3 regions of the Atlantibacter sp. genome follow, and region 3 is predicted to be linked to each of the others. Evidence: predicted binding sites of a transcription regulator. Region 3 holds the regulator's gene; each other region holds the start of a gene.
What was found. Region 3 encodes Fur, which represses iron uptake genes when iron is present. Its sites were predicted from a motif close to ATAATAATGAGAACNACTATCAA; they were not measured.
Positions count from the first base shown of each region.

Region 1: the regulator Fur is predicted to act here: its motif matches at 2,215-2,237, upstream of sufA (Fe-S cluster assembly scaffold SufA).
Region 2: the regulator Fur is predicted to act here: its motif matches at 1,589-1,611, upstream of gpmA (2,3-diphosphoglycerate-dependent phosphoglycerate mutase).

Region 1 covers NZ_DAMBQK010000009.1:68,119-72,332, forward strand. Annotated here, with positions in the region: gene sufC (Fe-S cluster assembly ATPase SufC) at 1-290, opposite strand, end outside; gene sufB (Fe-S cluster assembly protein SufB) at 307-1,791, opposite strand; gene sufA (Fe-S cluster assembly scaffold SufA) at 1,796-2,173, opposite strand; gene RT120_RS10510 (glycogen synthesis protein GlgS) at 2,719-2,898, shown strand; gene RT120_RS10515 (hypothetical protein) at 2,974-3,174, opposite strand; gene menI (1,4-dihydroxy-2-naphthoyl-CoA hydrolase) at 3,436-3,846, opposite strand; gene RT120_RS10525 (FAD-binding and (Fe-S)-binding domain-containing protein) at 3,843-4,214, opposite strand, start outside.
Region 2 covers NZ_DAMBQK010000005.1:5,374-9,587, forward strand. Annotated here, with positions in the region: gene aroG (3-deoxy-7-phosphoheptulonate synthase AroG) at 1-754, shown strand, start outside; gene gpmA (2,3-diphosphoglycerate-dependent phosphoglycerate mutase) at 817-1,569, opposite strand; gene galM (galactose-1-epimerase) at 1,772-2,812, opposite strand; gene galK (galactokinase) at 2,806-3,954, opposite strand; gene galT (galactose-1-phosphate uridylyltransferase) at 3,957-4,214, opposite strand, start outside.
Region 3 covers NZ_DAMBQK010000020.1:53,938-58,151, forward strand. Annotated here, with positions in the region: gene ybfE (LexA regulated protein) at 86-367, shown strand; gene fldA (flavodoxin FldA) at 517-1,047, shown strand; gene fur (ferric iron uptake transcriptional regulator) at 1,340-1,792, shown strand; gene RT120_RS16530 (helix-turn-helix domain-containing protein) at 2,096-2,710, shown strand; gene glnS (glutamine--tRNA ligase) at 2,822-4,214, opposite strand, start outside.

The DNA.
Region 1 (4,214 bases), on a different contig from region 3:
AACTGATTGCTGACGCCGGGGATCTCTACCGGGTACTGAAACGCCATAAAAATGCCTTCCCCGGCGCGATCTTCCGGGTCTAACTCCAGCAGGTCCTTGCCCTTAAAATGCACCTCGCCGCCGGTCACTTCATAATCTTCGCGCCCGGCCAGGGTCGCCGACAGAGTACTTTTACCGGAACCGTTCGGCCCCATGATGGCGTGCACCTCTCCCGGACGCACCTCGAGCGATAAACCACGCAGGATCTGCTTATCTTCAACGCTGACTTCGAGATCTTTAATACTTAACATTTCGTATCCTTATGGCTTAACCGACGCTGTGCTCAAGGCTGATGGCTAATAATTTTTGGGCTTCCACCGCGAACTCCAGCGGCAGTTCGGAGAATACATCCTTACAGAAGCCGTTGACGATCATCGAAATGGCGTCGTCTTCGCTGATGCCGCGTTGCAGGCAGTAGAACAACTGGTCTTCGCCGATGCGCGAGGTGGTGGCTTCATGCTCCAACTGTGCCGAGTTATTGCGGCACTCCACGTACGGGAAAGTATGCGCCCCGCAGTCCGGGCCGATCAGCATCGAGTCGCACTGGGTGAAGTTACGCGCGTTGGTGGCGGTTGGCATGATTTTTACCAGCCCGCGATAGCTGTTCTGGCTGTGCCCCGCTGAAATCCCTTTCGAGATAATTGTCGATTTGGTGTTTTTACCGATGTGGATCATCTTGGTGCCGGTATCGGCCTGCTGATGCCCGCTGGTCAGCGCCACCGAGAAGAATTCGCCGATGGAGTTATCACCGCGCAGAATGCAGCTCGGGTACTTCCAGGTAATGGCAGAGCCGGTCTCGGACTGGGTCCAGGACATCTTGCTGTTCTCGCCCTCACACAGCGCGCGCTTGGTGACGAAGTTCAAAATCCCGCCGGTGTTGTTATCGCCAGGGAACCAGTTCTGCACCGTGGAATATTTCACTTCAGCGTCTTTATGGATAATCACTTCCACCACCGCCGCATGCAGCTGGTAGCTGTCGCGTACCGGGGCGGAGCAGCCTTCGATATAACTGACGTAGCTGCCTTCATCGGCAATCAGAATGGTGCGTTCGAACTGGCCGGTTTTTTCCGCGTTGATGCGGAAATAGGTCGACAGCTCCATCGGGCAGCGCACCCCTTTCGGGATGTAGATAAAAGTCCCATCAGACGCCACCGCCGCGTTGAGCGCCGCGAAGAAATTATCGTTAGACGGCACTACGGTGCCCAGGTACTGGCGAACCAGCTCGGGGAACTCATGAATTGCCTCACCGAAGGAACAAAAGATAATTCCCTGGTCGGCCAGCTTTTCACGATAGGTCGTGGCAACCGACACCGAGTCAAAAATGGCGTCTACCGCCACCTCTTTGCCTTCACGCACCGGCACGCCGAGCTGCTCGAAGGCTTTTTCCACTTCATCGGTTAAATAGCTGTTGCTGCCGGTCTGCTGCACCGCACCCGGCTGGGATTCACAGCTATCATCACAGTTGCCGCACGATGGCGCAGAGTAATAGCTGTAATCCTGATAGTTCAGCTTATCGTAATGGGCTTTGAGCCAGTGCGGCTCTTCCATCTCCAGCCACGCGTGATACGCGTTGAGACGGAATTCCAGCATCCAGTCGGGTTCATTACGGCGCGCAGAAATCGCCCGTACCACCTCTTCGTTGATGCCTTTCGCCAGCTCATCGGTCTGTAACCGGGTGAAGAAACCCTCTTTATAGTTGAGGTGCCCGGTCCAGGTTTTGACATCGTCAGTTGCTTCAATATTACGAGACATAGAGTTATTCCGCCTGGACCCCAAAGCTTTCGCCACAGCCACATTCGTTCTGGGCTTTCGGGTTATTGAATTTGAACAGTTGGTTTAATCCTTCACGTACATAATCGACTTCCGTGCCATCGATAAACGGCATTGCCGACAGCGGCACGTACAGCCGCGCCCCGTCCTGCTCAAACAGCAGATCGTCCTGGCGTGGCTCTTTCACGGTATCCAGCACATAGCCAAAGCCCGCGCAGCCGGTTTGTTTGATGCCGAGGCGTATGCCTGACATGCCTTCCTGCGCCGACGTCAGCTTGCGAACGTGTTCCGCCGCCGCAGGCGTCAGCGTCAGCCCCTGCCAGGCGAAATCTTTCGGATCGAAGTTATCAGTTTGCACATCCATCATTCACCTCATTGATTCAAAGCCCACAGGCCGATAGCCCTATGTTAGTGATAACAATTCTCAATACAACATTCTGGCAACATGGGTATTGGTGGAATGCTGCTTTTTTGGGCGTCTTTATTAAGGATAGACCCTCACAGAAGAGTTGCAGATGGCGAAGCGTGCGGTTTAGTTAATTGAAATCAAAGGTATTTTGCTAGTCAGAATGGGCATGTCGTGGCAGAAGAAAAAGATGTATAGATAATACCTATTTATGTGATTAGGTAAGAGGTTAGCAGGCGCAGAGAGACAGCTTTCCGGTGGTGCGTCACTCAGGCAAAAGTATGAGACCTGTATAATTATGTACATTTTCACTCATAAAAGAATAATTATTACCGCTACGCTTCACTCTGAGGAATAAAATTTATAGGCGACTGATTTTATTAATGAAAATATTTTTCACATTTTCCTGGAATATCGCTAATACTTATCTCCGGCCAACGTAAAACCTTTTAAACATTGTCGTAGAGGTGCAATAGATGCAGTTTGTGAGTGAAAGTAGCGTAATGTCTGAACAAAACTTTGATTTTCTTGCATTTAGTTTCGCCGGGATGCAATTACGCGGCAGGGATGTGAATCTGGATAATATTACTGGCCTGATGGAGCACGAAAGCAAAATCTGGTTTCAGAAACGGTATGATTTTTACCTTAATCAGTTCAGAAATGGGTTCGCAACTCACAACTAATTAAGCCTCAACCGGGTAGCGTTCGCTACCCGGCCTGCCTGGCGTTACTGCTCGCCGCTAACAGCGTTTCTCACCTTACAATGGCCTGACGGGCCTGTCTGGATCGTCTATATCCGGGACATCGGGATCGATGTCATCTTCCGGAAGCCGATCGGGATCTTCAATATCAGGAATATCCGGGTCTAAAGGATCGTAATCATCAGGCGGCAAACGTTCAGGGTCATCTGTAATCGGTCTGTCAGATGGAATCGGATCATAATCAGGTCGCTCAGACATATTACCTCCGGCTAATCGACAAGGCGTTACTGTTCGCTATTTCCTGTTTTCCCTGGTTCGTCTTCCTTCCAGATCAAACCATTTATCGGGATCTTTCGGTGGTTCTTTAATCATGCTTAAAACGAGGCATTTCATGGCCGGCTCCGCAGGATAAGCAGTACGTGCTGCGACTGAAGTATAGGCACGGCGCGGCATTCCGGCGAGCGGAGCGGGATCGGATTTGTCTCTATTCGGGCCAGTTTATTGACCCGAACAGGGGTATTACACCACCGACGTGGTTAGACGGGAGGTACAGCAGAGTTTGTTCTGTTCATCGAAAATATCGATTTGCCACACCTGATGGCGGCGGCCAACGTGTACCGCGCGGCAAACGCCGCGCACGATGCCTGCCCGGGCGGAACGCAGATGGTTGGCGTTGACTTCCAGCCCCACCACCCGCTGTTCGCCTTCGGTGCACAGATACCCTGCCACCGAACCGAGGGTTTCCGCCAGTACCACTGACGCACCGCCATGCAGCAGCCCAAACGGCTGGCGGGTGCGGCTGTCCACCGGCATGGTGGCTTCCAGCGAATCGTCGCCGATATGGCTGAAGGTAATATCCAACAGCCCCACCATATTGTCGTGCCCCATCGTGTTCAGGGCCTCCAGCGTCGCGCTGCGTTTCCAGATCATCCCAGTATCTCCAGCATTGCCTGTAAGGGGTGACGCACGCCGTTGCCTTCGATGCGCTTCACCTGGCTGCGGCACGAGTAGCCGGTCGCCAGGCAGCGATTGCGCGGCAGACGCTGCATCGCCTGATGCCACGACAGCTCGTAAATCCCCAGCGAGTTGGCGTGGTTGTTAATTTCGTGGCCGTAGGTGCCCGCCATGCCGCAACAACCGACGCTGACGTTTTCCAGCTTCGCGCCGAGATGGGCGAACAGCGCTGCCCACTGCCCGGTCGCGCCGGGCAGTGTGGTGACTTCGGTACAGTGGCCAAACAGATACCAGGATTCCCCGACCACCGGCTCCGCCACGTTATTTTCAAACACCCGCAGCAG
Region 2 (4,214 bases), on a different contig from region 3:
CACGGTGGGCTGGAAAGGGCTGATTAACGATCCGCATATGGATAACTCTTTCCAGATCAATGACGGCCTGCGTATCGCCCGTAAACTGCTGCTGGACATCAACGACTCAGGCTTACCGGCTGCCGGCGAATTCCTCGACATGATCACCCCGCAATACGTTGCCGATCTGATGAGCTGGGGCGCCATTGGCGCGCGCACCACCGAATCTCAGGTACACCGCGAGCTGGCGTCGGGTCTTTCCTGCCCGGTGGGGTTCAAAAACGGCACTGACGGCACCATCAAAGTGGCGATCGACGCCATCAATGCCGCCAGCGCGCCGCACTGTTTCCTGTCTGTGACCAAATGGGGCCACTCGGCAATTGTGAACACTAGCGGTAACGGCGACTGCCACATCATTCTGCGCGGCGGCAAAGAGCCGAACTACAGCGCGGCGCATGTGGCTGAGGTAAAAACCGGCCTGACTAAAGCGGGCATAACGCCGCAGGTGATGATCGATTTCAGCCATGCCAACTCCAGCAAGCAGTTCCACAAGCAGATGGAAGTGGGTACAGACGTCTGCAATCAGATTGCTAACGGTGAAAAAGCGATTATGGGCGTGATGATTGAAAGCCATCTGGTAGAAGGTAATCAGAGCCTGGAAAGCGGCGAGCCGCTGGTTTATGGCAAGAGCGTGACCGACGCCTGCATCGGCTGGGATGACACCGAAACCCTGCTGAACCAACTGGCCGCAGCGGTGAAAGCGCGTCGCGGATAAGCGAAGCGCGGAAATAAAAAAGGCGTGGTTGCTACCACGCCTTTTTTGTATTCAGTAGCGGATTACTTCGCTTTACCCTGGTTAGCAACGGCAGCGGCTTTCGCAGCGATCTCGTCAGCGTTACCCAGGTAGTAGTGTTTAATCGGTTTGAAGTTTTCATCGAACTCATACACCAACGGCACGCCGGTCGGGATGTTCAATTCAAGAATTTCGTCTTCGCCCATGTTGTCGAGGTATTTCACCAGCGCACGCAGGGAGTTGCCGTGTGCCGCGATAATCACGCGCTCACCGCTTTTCAGGCGTGGCAAAATGGTTTCGTTCCAGTAGGGAATGACGCGGTCGATGGTCAGCGCCAGGCTTTCGGTCAGCGGCAGCTCTTTCTCGGTCAGTTTCGCGTAACGCGGATCGTGGCCTGGATAACGTTCGTCGTCACGGGTCAGTTCCGGCGGGGTTACCGCAAAGCCGCGACGCCACTGTTTCACCTGCTCGTCGCCGTATTTTTCTGCGGTTTCTGCTTTGTTCAGGCCTTGCAGCGCACCGTAATGACGCTCGTTCAGTTTCCAGGATTTCTCAACCGGCAACCACGCCTGATCCAGCTCATCCAGTACATTCCACAGAGTATGGATGGCACGTTTCAGCACGGAGGTATAAGCAAAATCAAAGCTGAAGCCTTCTTCTTTCAGCAGTTTGCCCGCCGCTTTCGCTTCGCCAACGCCTTTTTCAGACAGGTCAACGTCGTACCAACCGGTGAAGCGGTTTTCGTTGTTCCACTGACTTTCACCGTGACGAACCAGTACCAGCTTAGTTACAGCCATAGATTTACTCCTGGGTTAAATGATAACGATAATCATTATATTGCCGTGTTTGCGACAGCGGCAACGCTAATTCTCTAACATAGCGAAAATAGCGGCGGAGTGTAAGGCGGATGTGACGTCAGGGTTATGATTTTGTCTCGCAAAGAACAGAATATCAGCGATATGGCGAAAAAAAGCCCTCCGGGTTTGGAGGGCTCAGCGGTTATTGCGCCCTGAACTGATAAATCGTGACGCTGCGGTACTCTTCGCCGGGGCGCAGAACGCAGTCCGGCTGCGGCCATTCCGGGTGGTTTGGGCTATCCGGCAGGAATTCACTTTCCAGCGCCAGGCCTTGCCAGGCGGAATAATTCCCTTGCTCGCGCGCCGGCGTGCCGTCGAGGAAATTCCCGGAATAAAACTGCAAAGCCGGGGCGGTGGTATACACCGTCATTTGCAGCTTTTCATCACTTGACCAGAGATGCGCCGCTGGGTGGGACAGGTCGCCTTTGGCCTGCAATAAAAACGCGTGATCGTAGCCTTTGACCTGCTGCTGATCGGCATCGCTCATAAACGCCTGGGCGATAACTTTCGGCTGGCGGAAATCAAAACTGGTCAGCGCGACTTTGGTGAGATCGCGTGTCGGAATGCCCATGCTGTCTACCGGCAGATACGCGTCGGCAAACAGTTGCAGGCGATGATTGCGCACATCGCCCTGCGCGCCATCCAGGTTGAAATAGGCGTGATTAGTCAGGTTTACCGGGCAGGGCTTATCCACCGTGGCGCGGTATTCAATCACCAGTTGGTTTTCCTGCGTCAGGGTGTAGTGCGCCCAGGCGCGCGCTTCGCCAGGGAAACCCTGATCACCATCCGGGGAGGTAAGGGTATACACCACTTCCGATTCATTCTTGCGCTCGATCAGCCAGCGGCGTTTATCAAAACCTTCCGGCCCGCCATGCAGCTGGTTCTCGCCCTGGCTTGGGGTCAGCGTGACGGTTTCACCCTCCAGGGTAAAGGTCGATTTGGCTATACGGTTGGCGTAGCGGCCAATGCTGGCACCTAAAAACGCGGTCTGGTTTTGCCACTCTTCCGGGGAAGGGCAGCCCAGCAGGGTCTCACGCACCGTACCGTCGCTCATCGGCACCCGCGCGGACAGCAGCGTCGCGCCCCAGTCCATTAATGTCACCACCATTCCCGCGCTGTTACGCAGGGTGGTAAGCCGATAAGGCAGCCCGTCAGGGGCGAGCGCCGTGGTTTCTCTTAACACTGTCCGGCTCCTTCTGAGGCTTTGCACACATAAAAGGTTTCTTTGATGCCTGTTTTCGCTTCGTATTGATTGGCTACCGCCTCTTTAACCGCAGGCACTAACGCTTCCGGCATCAGGGCCACGATGCAGCCGCCGAAGCCGCCGCCGGTCATACGCACGCCGCCTTCGTCGCCGATCTCCGCTTTAACGATATCTACCAGGGTGTCGATCTGCGGCACGGTGATTTCGAAATCGTCACGCATCGAGGCGTGGGATTCCGCCATCAGCACGCCCATTCGTTTCAGGTCGCCGCGCGCCAGTGCGTCTGCGGCTTCAACAGTACGGGCGTTTTCGGTCAGTACGTGACGCACACGTTTCGCAACAACCGGGTCCAGCTCATTCGCCACCGCGTTAAATTGCTCAATCTTCACATCGCGCAGCGCTTTTTGGGTGAAGAAGCGCGCGCCGGTTTCGCACTGCTCGCGGCGGGTATTGTATTCGCTGCCCACCAGAGTACGTTTGAAATTACTGTTGATGATCACCACCGCCACGCCTTCCGGCATCGGCACCGCTTTGGTGCCCAGAGAACGGCAGTCGATCAGCAGGGCATGATCTTTTTTACCCAGCGCGGAAATCAGCTGATCCATGATGCCGCAGTTACAGCCAACAAACTGGTTTTCCGCTTCCTGGCCGTTAAGGGCGATTTGCGCGCCATCCAGCGGCAGGTGATAAAGCTGCTGGAACACGGTGCCCACCGCCACTTCCAGCGAAGCCGATGAACTTAAACCCGCGCCCTGCGGCACATTGCCGCTGACCACCAGGTCCGCCCCGCCAAAACTGCGGTCACGCTGTTGCAGGTGCTTCACCACGCCGCGCACATAGTTCGACCACTGTTGAGAATCATGGCTGAGGATCGGCGCATCCAGAGAAAATTCGTCGATTTGGTTGTCATAATCGGCGGCAATCACCCGCACCGTGCGGTCATCCCGCGCCGCGCAGCTAATCACGGTTTGATAATCAATGGCGCAAGGCAGCACAAAACCGTCGTTATAGTCGGTGTGCTCGCCGATCAGGTTGACGCGCCCCGGTGCCTGAAGGGTATGGGTTGCAGGGTAGCCGAACGCATCAGCAAACAGAGATTGGGTTTTATCTTTCAGACTCATTATTAAACTCCGGACTCGCGAAAGTGAATGTCGCTTACCGCACGCAGGCGCTCGGCAGCTTGCTCAGCGGTTAAATCACGCTGGGTTTCGGCCAGCATTTCATAGCCCACCATAAATTTACGCACCGTGGCGGAACGCAGCAGCGGCGGGTAGAAATGGGCATGCAACTGCCAGGGCGTGGGGTCGTCTTCGGTAAACGGTGCGCCATGCCACCCCATAGAATAGGGGAAGGAGCACTGGAACAGGTTGTCATAGCGGCT
Region 3 (4,214 bases):
GCTGGATTCCCTCATGTATGATGGCGCGCTTAACTGCATCCGAGCCCCGCTCCTGCACCCTGTTTTCCCTGTCAAAACGCGCATCATGGCCAAAGAACAAACGGACCGTACGACATTAGATCTGTTCTCGGACGAACGCCGCCCGGGCAGACCCAAAACTAACCCGCTGTCACGCGATGAACAGTTGCGCATTAACAAGCGCAACCAGTTAAAGCGCGACAAAGTGCGCGGGCTCAAGCGCGTTGAGCTCAAACTGAACGTTGAAGCGGTTGACGCGCTCAACATGCTGGCAGAGGCCCGCAATATCAGCCGCAGCGAATTGATCGAAGATATTCTGCTGTCACAGCTCGCCGCCCTTAAGGACTGAGAGTTATCTAAAAACACGGCGCGATGTAGCAGACTGTGCACATGGCCGTGATAGAGATTTCCGCCAGCTTGTCTGTTCTGCTATGATTGCCCTATCTGTAGGCTTTTTGCCTCAACCATCTCATTAAGTTTCAAGAGGTTATTTTACTCATGGCAATCGTAGGCATTTTCTTCGGCAGCGATACCGGCAACACTGAAAATATCGCAAAAATGATTCAAAAACAGCTTGGTAAAGATGTTGCTGAAGTGCGTGATATTGCTAAAAGCAGCAAAGAAGACCTCGAAAGTTTTGATATTTTGCTGCTGGGCATCCCTACATGGTATTACGGCGAAGCGCAGTGCGACTGGGATGACTTCTTCCCGACCCTCGAAGAGATTGATTTCAACAATAAACTGGTTGCCCTGTTTGGTTGTGGCGACCAGGAAGACTATGCCGAATACTTCTGCGATGCCCTGGGCACCATGCGTGACATTATTGAACCGCGTGGCGCAACTATCGTTGGCCACTGGCCGACTGAAGGCTATCACTTTGAAGCTTCCAAAGGCCTGGCGGATGACGATCACTTCCTCGGTCTTGCCATCGACGAAGATCGCCAACCGGAACTCACCGCAGAACGCGTTGAAAAATGGGTGAAACAGGTTTCTGAAGAGCTGCACCTGCAGGACATCATCAACGCCTGATTATTAAAGGCGCTAAGTCAATTAGCGTCTTTTTATCTTAATTGATAGGCAAAAGCGATAAAAATAATTGCTACAAATTTTTAACTTTTGCCTCCAGACCTGTACAATACACGCCTTACGCATCGGGTGATTTTGCAACAAATGCAGGCAGCGCCACGATTTTGGGTATTTTTAAGCAAGGCAGTTGCAGTTTTCATTTAGCCATGGCAGTTCTATAATGAAACGCATAATGCCTTGCATCGATCTCTTGCTCCCTGAGGAGCGAATCGTTACGTAACAGGACAAATTCCGCATGACTGACAACAATACCGCATTGAAAAAGGCTGGCCTGAAAGTCACGCTTCCGAGGTTAAAAATCCTCGAAGTGTTGCAGGGGCCGGACAACCACCATGTCAGTGCGGAAGACTTATACAAACGCCTGATCGATATGGGTGAAGAGATTGGGTTAGCGACCGTTTACCGCGTTCTTAACCAGTTTGATGATGCCGGAATCGTCACACGCCATAATTTTGAAGGCGGCAAATCCGTTTTCGAGTTGACTCAGCAGCATCATCACGATCACCTCATTTGCCTGGACTGCGGTAAAGTGATCGAGTTTAGCGATGATTCAATCGAAGCGCGCCAGCGTGAAATTGCCTCCCGTCACGGTATTCGCTTAACTAACCACAGCCTGTACCTGTATGGCCATTGCGCAGAAGGCGATTGCCGCGAAGACGAAAATGCGCATGAGATTGCAGAAAAGTAATTTTTTCTAGAATCATGAATTCCAGTAAAAGCCGACTAATGTCGGCTTTTTTATTTCTGATGATTTAAAAAATAACAGGCATGGCTTGCTTAATAATGAAACCTTTAAGTAAATCCTGTAATGAATTAAATAATATGAATGATGTTTTAAGAATATATCAATAACCATACGAATCAGTAGGTTATGATATATTGTGACGTCTTATTACCCGTCGGGCCTGTTTGTTGCGTTGCGGTTTAAAAATGCCATCACTTAAAATAGTGAGTAACATCGCATCCGATAAAATAAATCTGGTTAATCGCAATGACATTACCGCAGAAACCCCTCTCTGAATTATATCGCTTAACGGATTTATTCACTGACTATAACAAACTTACGCGTGTTGAAAGATATACCTTAATACCCGTAAGACCCCATACCGTTACGCTGATTCATGGTGGGCAGTTTTCTATCATTCGCAGCAGCGATAGATTATTATTCGAAAAACAAACTGCACCAGCGCTGTATGGGCTAACCGGTAATGCCCGAAATCTGGCCTATCTGCGCATTTATGCTGATACGCAATGCCATTTCCAATTAGTGCCTCTGGACATTTTCATGCAGCGGCTTGACGATAATCATTCGCTGCACTTAATACCGGCAATTTTATCGTGGTATATAGAAAGCTTACTTTATCGGGATGAGATGATGATGGGGCGAAATAGTTATCAAATGATAAAGGGGAATCTCCTCCATCTTAATCAATTAGATGAGTTTATGCGGTCAAAAATCAATGTTGCGGATTTCATCGTCAAACGAACCAATTTATCCCGCAGCATCGTCATGAAAGTTTTGTCCGCGATGCGCGCTAAAAATCATATTGATGTTAAAAGAGGCAAATTGCTGACGATCAATCAACTGCCTGAAAAACTCAGTTGATGCGAGAGGCCATTCATCGCAACCTAAGACGTTCTCCGGGCCTTTCTCTTTTCATTTAAGAAGCTTCGCGCAAAAAAACGCCGCATTACGCGGCGTTTTAGCAATGAAATCTTATTCCCCGATTTTCGCCCAGGTATCGCGTAACCCTACCGTACGGTTGAACACCAGATGTCCAGGTTTGGAATATTTGCTGTCGAGGCAGAAATAACCTTCACGCTCGAATTGCAGCGCGTTGCCCATTTCCGCATCCTGGAGGCTCGGCTCGCCAAAACCCTGCTTGATCACCAGCGACTCTGGATTGATAGTCGACAGGAAATCTTCTGCCGCGCCGGGATTTGCCACGCTAAACAGACGATCGTACAGGCGGATTTCAATCGGTAACGCATGGCTGGCACTCACCCAGTGGATCACGCCTTTCACTTTGCGGCCGTCCGCCGGGTCTTTGCTCAGGGTTTCTGCGTCGTAGCTACAGAAGATAGTGGTGATGTTGCCTTCCGCGTCTTTTTCTACACGCTCAGCTTTAATCACATAGGCATTACGCAGGCGGACTTCTTTACCCAGCACCAGGCGCTTGTATTGCTTGTTAGCCTCTTCGCGGAAGTCGGCGCGGTCGATCCACACTTCGCCGCTGAACGGCACTTCACGGCTCCCCATCTCCGGTTTGTTCGGGTGGTTTGGCATCGTGACCCTTTCGCTCTGGCCCTGCGGATAGTTCTCGATCACCAGTTTCACCGGGTCGATAACCGCCATGGCACGCGGCGCGTTCTCGTTGAGATCTTCACGGATGCAGGCTTCCAGCGCAGCCATTTCTACCGTGTTGTCTTGCTTAGTCACGCCGATGCGTTTGCAGAACTCACGGATAGAGGCAGCGGTATAACCGCGACGACGCAGACCTGAAATGGTCGGCATACGCGGGTCGTCCCAGCCTTCAACGATCTTTTCCGTCACCAGCAGGTTGAGTTTGCGTTTTGACATAATCGCATACTCAAGATTCAGACGAGAGAATTCATACTGACGTGGATGAACCGGAATGGTGATGTTATCCAGCACCCAGTCATACAGACGGCGGTTATCCTGGAATTCCAGGGTACAGAGTGAATGGGTAATGCCTTCCAGCGCATCGGAGATGCAATGGGTAAAGTCGTACATCGGATAGATGCACCACTTGCTGCCGGTCTGGTGATGATCGGCGAATTTAATGCGGTAAATCACCGGGTCGCGCATCACGATAAACGGCGACGCCATGTCGATTTTCGCACGCAGGCAGGCTTTGCCTTCTTCGAAACCGCCGGTACGCATTTTTTCGAACAGCGCGAGGTTTTCTTCTACACTGCGATCGCGGTATGGGCTGTTTTTACCCGGTTGAGTCAGGGTGCCACGGTATTCGCGAATTTGCTCCGGCGAAAGTTCGTCAACATAGGCCAGGCCTTTGTTGATCAGCTCAACGGCATATTGATGCAGCGCATCGAAGTAGTCAGAAGAATAACGCACGTCTCCTGACCAC